Regions from separate parts of the Enterovibrio litoreus genome, predicted to be linked through region 2. Evidence: riboswitches for the same ligand, from Rfam matches in the RefSeq annotation. Region 2 holds a riboswitch; the other holds the start of a gene.
The links. Region 2 has a riboswitch for lysine ahead of AB8599_RS10425 (Na+/H+ antiporter NhaC family protein). Riboswitches for the same ligand answer to the same signal wherever they lie in the genome.
Positions count from the first base shown of each region.

Region 1: another riboswitch for lysine. It lies ahead of lysC (lysine-sensitive aspartokinase 3); the one in region 2 lies ahead of AB8599_RS10425 (Na+/H+ antiporter NhaC family protein).

Region 1 covers NZ_CP166194.1:3,192,924-3,196,055, reverse strand. The annotation lists gene metH (methionine synthase) at 1-65, shown strand, start outside; gene lysC (lysine-sensitive aspartokinase 3) at 153-1,547, opposite strand; lysine riboswitch at 1,614-1,789, opposite strand; gene AB8599_RS14215 (pyridoxal-phosphate-dependent aminotransferase family protein) at 1,974-3,092, shown strand.
Region 2 covers NZ_CP166194.1:2,380,621-2,383,752, forward strand. The annotation lists gene AB8599_RS10420 (thymidine kinase) at 1-251, opposite strand, end outside; gene AB8599_RS10425 (Na+/H+ antiporter NhaC family protein) at 371-1,951, opposite strand; lysine riboswitch at 2,037-2,218, opposite strand; gene AB8599_RS10430 (H-NS family nucleoid-associated regulatory protein) at 2,563-2,961, shown strand.

The sequences.
Region 1 (3,132 bases), 810 kb from region 2:
CCGATCGCAAGGGCTGGGATTTGATCGAGGCCGAAAAATGGCTCGGGCCTAACCTCAACGGATAAAGACACAGACAGGGCAATGCTTCTCAGCCCAAAATAGAAAAGGCGCTCAGATTGAGCGCCTTTTTGTTCATGATTTATTGAGGAAAGTTAGGCTTCAAACAGCTCTTTGTGAAGTGCTCTCACCACGTCCTTTGATTCGCTTGTGCTGGTTAAAAAACACAGGTTATGACTGCTGGCACCGTAGCAAATCATGCGAAGATTATATTCTTCTAAAGACCCGAATATTTTTGCCGCCGCGCCACGAGACTCACCCATATGGTTGCCGATCAGGGCGACCAAACACATGTCTTGCTCGATCGTTACTTTACACAGTTGGGCTAGCTCTTTTTCAGCGTCTTCCGGCAAGGTCGGAGCACCGCCACGAGTGTTAGTTTGGTCAAGCGTGAGTGATACGCTCACTTCAGACGTGGTGATCAGATCTACCGAAACCTTGTGCTTGGCCAAAATGTTGAAGACCTCGGCCAGAAAGCCATAAGCGTGAAACATATTCAAACTAGTCAGCGTGACCATGGTTTGGTTGCAGCGAAGGGCCAATGCGCGGAAAAGTGGAGATTGCTTCGCAGTATGGCGAATCCACGTACCACCTTGCTCTGGTGTTTTAGAGGAACCCACAAATACCGGGATATCATGACGCATAGCAGGCACAAGTGTGGAAGGATGCAAAATCTTCGCACCGAAGTTTGCCATTTCGGAGGCTTCACTGAAGCTGATTTCGTCAATCGGTTTTGCCGCTGGCGCAACGCGAGGGTCCGTACTGTAAATACCCGGTACGTCGGTCCAAATCTCAAGCGAAGTCGCTTGTACGGCTTCAGCAAGCAGCGCGGCGCTGTAATCAGAACCACCACGACCTAACGTGGTCGTATTGCCACTATTGTCTGCACCAATAAAGCCTTGAGTCACTGCGATTTTTTTCTCACACAATGGACGCAAGATCCCCTGAGCATGAAACGCAGTTTCGATCAGATCAGGCGTTGCCTTGCCAAAGACATTGTCTGTTTTTAATACTTGTCTTACATCGACGCGCTCCGCGTCAATACCTTGAGCGTTAAGCAGATGCGTAAAAATGTGCGTGGACATTAATTCGCCACACGCAACGAGGCTATCTGTTAATTGGTCTGATGTAGAAGTTGCGGCAGCAGCAGCGAAAGTCGCCACCTCATCAAGAATCTCATTAACGGCTTGATTCACAGCCGCATTTGCAGGCAGCTGATCCAAAATGCTGAAATGAATGTCGGCAATTTTTGCCAATACTTCTTGTTGTCGCTTGGCATCGGCAACACCATTTGCCAATTCAACCAATAAGTTTGTTACGCCAGAACAGGCGCTAATCACTACCAGTCGAGTGTCTGAATTCCCTTTTATCACCGATGCGCTGTTTGACATGGCTGCGTAGTCGGCGACACTCGTGCCGCCAAATTTTGCGACATTTAATGCGTTCACTTCCCTGTATCTCCCTAATCGCGAATGGAGTAATCCTAACATTATTGAAATTTGAAACAGTTCGAAAGCAATGCGACAGGAAGAGGGCGGTTACGGAAGAAAGGATATTTCTCCAGAAGCGCTCCATCTCGTTAAAGATGACAATCCGAAGGATTCAACCTTCTAGACCGACAATCCAGCCCCCAAGGTCTGGTGTTGCCTCGGCGTCTTATCCCCTGATCGGTTTGCGTCGGAGTTGGGGCTCCGCAAACAGACTGCCTGATAGACGCGCCTCTTCTGCTTTTGATTGGTGAAAATGACACCGCACAAAAATTGCCCTCTATTGATAATGTTTTGTGAACGCTTTGTCAATTAACAATTGCACCCATTGACATCGCTTTTTGACCAAATGAAGTGTGATGATATTTTGGCAATTGCAAATCCGGTGATAGGGTAAGTCAACGAATGGATGCTAATGGAGAGCCAATAATGACAATATCCCGATTTATTCCACCGCAACGTACCTTGATGGGCCCTGGTCCTTCAGATGTATCACCACGGGTATTGCAAGCCTTGTCCCAGCCAACAATTGGTCATCTGGACCCACTTTTTGTGGGTATGATGGATGAGGTGAAAGCGCTACTTCAATATGCATTCCAAACTGAAAATGCCTTTACCATTGCTGTTTCTGCCCCCGGCAGTGCAGGTATGGAAACGTGCTTTGTTAACTTGGTTGAGCCGGGCGATACCGTCATCGTTTGCCGTAATGGGGTGTTTGGCGATCGCATGCGAGAAAATGTTGAGCGTTGCGGTGCAACGGCGGTGATGGTAGATGATGAATGGGGTGCGCCTGTTGATCCTGCCAAAGTTGAACAAGCATTGATTGCCCATCCTGAAGCCTCAGTATTGGCTTTCGTGCATGCGGAAACATCAACGGGTGCATTGAGTGATGCAAAAACATTGGCTGCATTAGCGCGTCAGTATGACTGTTTAAGCATTGTCGACGCAGTGACCTCCTTAGGTGGTGTGCCTCTGCTGGTGGATGAATGGAAACTAGATGCTGTGTATTCGGGCAGTCAAAAATGTTTATCCTGTGTACCTGGCTTGTCCCCTGTTACCTTTTCACCTCGTGCTGTTGAGAAAATGCAGAAACGCACTGAAAAAGTGCAAAGTTGGTTTCTCGATCAAAGCCTTGTGCTGGCGTATTGGAGTGGAGCAGGCAAGCGTAGCTACCATCACACGGCGCCAGTAAATAGCTTATATGCATTGCATGAATCGCTTCTGATGCTCAAACAAGAAGGTCTGGAGAACGCGTGGCAGCGACATCGCGATATGCATGAGCTGCTCAAAGTTGAGCTCGAATCGTTGGGTATTCGCTTTCTTGTTGATGAAGCTTATCGCTTGCCTCAGCTCAATGCAGTGTCTGTGCCAGAGGGCATTGATGACGCGAATGTGCGTGGTCGCTTGCTCAATGATTACAATCTTGAGATTGGGGCTGGGCTTGGCGCGTTGGCGGGAAAAGCTTGGCGTATCGGTTTGATGGGATATACCGCAAGAAAAGAAAATATCGCTTTGTGTGCAAAAGCATTGAAAGATGTGCTGGGCTAAACATCACTCGCTATCAATTAGCAAAAAACGCCTCTAGGGG
Region 2 (3,132 bases):
AAACAGTCCACTTTGTTGTTAACGTTAATATCGCTAACGGCGGCAAAAATATCATCGTTTGGAGAATACAATTGCGCTTCCGCTTGAAGCCCAATACGAGAACTCACTTTGCCCACACCGTAACGATCATCAATTGCTGCCGTAAAGATCAGTGGGTTCATTCCACGCTCTTGGTAGTTAAACGACGATTGCAAAAGCGTTGTCGACTTACCCGCATTCATGGCGGAGTAATAGAAGTACAGCTGGGCCATTGGATTCTCCCGAGAAAAAGACGCAGGCATGCTACCGAAAAAAGCGAAAGGGTAAAAGCGTTGCAGGCCGCGAAATGGAATTAAAAAACCTCCCCGAAGGGAGGTTATTGAAAAATAGATTAAGCCATTTTACCTGGACGACGTGACAGCCAACCAAAGAACACACAAACCAAGGTAAATGAACAAAAGCCCGCCAACAGCGAAATCGACAGCGAATCCGTGAAGCCCAGCACCAAGTAAGATATGCCAGCCACTAGCGCCACAGCCAGCGCATACGGTAGCTGAGTAGAAACGTGATCAATGTGTCCACAACGCGCACCGGTTGCTGACAAGATGGTGGTATCTGAAATTGGCGAGCAGTGATCACCGAACACGGCACCAGCAAGCACAGCGGACAACATCGGTAGCATTAACGCAATATCAGTTGCGGCAGAAAGGTCGCCCGCAATTGGCAGCATGATGCCAAACGTACCCCATGAGGTACCGGTTGAAAACGCCATCGCAGCAGACAACAAGAACAGCAGCACAGGAAGAAGCTGAGGAGACAAGTTACCTTGGATGAGCGTCGACAGAAACTTACCCGTGGCCATGTCGCCAATCACGCTGCCGATTGTCCAAGCAAACAACAGGATCAAGATAGCGCCAAACATAGATTTGGCACCAATCCAAACGGTTTGACCAACTTCTGGTACTGGAATACGCTGTTTGAATACAGTGATCAATGCGGACAGTAGACCCATTGCACTACCATACAAAAGTGACATGCCCACATCGGTGTTTTCAAATGCACCCAGCACCGAGAATGCTTTACCGCTGGCTTCTAACGCTTGAGCGCCGGAATACACCATCCAAGACATGGTTGCCACGATAAGCACAACAATTGGCACCACCAGATCGGCGACGCTACCTTTCTCACTTTCTTCGATACCGAGCTCGTCATCTAATGATGGTCCGCTATTTTCATCATCACCTAAACGACTGCCCGTCGATGCTTCGTATTCAAAACGACGCATTGGGCCCACATCCATCTGGAACCAAGCAACCGCGAACACCATCAGCAAAGCAAAAATGGCATAGAAGTTCATTGGGATCATGTGCGCAAATGCACTCAGTGGGCTGTAATCAGTCACGCCATGGCTAACAAGAATGCCGCCGACCACCGTAATGATATATGCCCCCCAGCTTGAAGCAGGCATGATCACGCACATTGGCGCAGCGGTGGAATCGAGAATATAAGCCAGCTTCGCGCGCGACACATGGAAACGGTCAGTCACAGGACGGCTAATGGCACCAACCGCTAGGCTATTAAAATAGTCATCAACAAAAATGAATACGCCTAGAAATGCTGCCAGTAGTTTTGCCCCTCGCTTACTTTTAACGCGAGTTTGTGCCCATTCTGCAAATGCGCGTGTACCGCCAGAAAGAGTAATAAGCGCAGTGATGGAACCCAACAAGACGAGGAACGCAACAATGCTCATGTTCCAAGTATTTATGCTGCCATCGTCAATAAATAGGCCTTTTATCAGCCCAGAAAGATAATAGGTGGTCGACGACAAAGAAAAGTCATTGAGTAACAAAGCACCGGAGACAATACCCAGCCCTAATGATAACAAAACTCGACGGGTAACAATGGCGAGACCCAACGCGAGAATCGCGGGCAATACCGATAAAGATGACGCGGAAAAATCGACTAAGTTCATGATCTCTAAATCAACCTATAAGGTTGGAGATCTACTGCAGAAATGGAAACCAGTTAACAAATGACAATGGTTAAACGCATTCTTAAACCACAGTAGCGCTCCATAGTTAAATCCCAATACTATGGCAGTGTTGTGTCTGTTAGAGCACAACCCCAGCAGAATAGCTTGATGGGCAAGATTCTACTTCGGCGCTATTTCCTTTCTCACATTCTCAACGGCATCACCCTAAAATGTGTTACTGATAAATGGCGCACCTCTACGTGCATAAAGCTTGCGTATTGTATGTGACATCGAGGACATTGCAATAACCATCTAAATGATTTTACACATCAAGCGCTTCGCATTTACAAATCACTTACAATCACTATCCTCTTCTCTCACGACGCATGCAAAGTCAAACACGCATGACAGTTTTATTGTACACGCCACGGATAATCCATCCCTTTTTTTTCAAGAACAAGCCGGCAAGATTTATTTAAGTTTGCACTTTTCTTAAATTCGATATCTAATATTAAGGAATTTAATTACGCAAACATTGCAAAGAATTAATTATTCTTGCTACTCTTAGTGCGGTAATTAATTATTATAAACGAGAGAATAGGATAGACATAATGTCTGATGCACTGAAAGTATTGTTAAATCTGCGCAGCCTTCGTGCAGTGGCACGTGAACTTACTCTAGAACAACTTCAAGAAGCGCTAGAAAAACTGCAAGCTGTCGTGGCAGAACGTGAAGAGTCTGAAGCAGAAGCGCATGAAGCAGAAAAAGAGCGCTTAGAAAAACTTGAGAAATACCGTGAGATGCTGATCAAAGACGGTATTGACCCAGAAGAATTACTAGCAACCCTTGGTGGTGCTAAACCAAAATCTAAGCGTGCTGCTCGTCCAGCAAAATATAAGTACATTGACGTAGACGGTTCGGAAAAAACATGGACTGGTCAAGGTCGCACGCCAAAAACAATTAAAGAAGCTCTTGAAAACGGCAAGAAAATCGAAGATTTCCTGCTGTAATTAGGCACTAGCTGTAATCAGTCAGGGCTTAATTGTCTCAGGCTGAAACTAAAAAGGGGCTTTCGCCCCTTTTTTGTTTTTACCCAACGCGCTCAAAATTAGCAGCAATGGCCGATTAGTGTCGCTCGCTTTAGAGATATCGCAATCAAATCCCTCATATGAGCATCAATA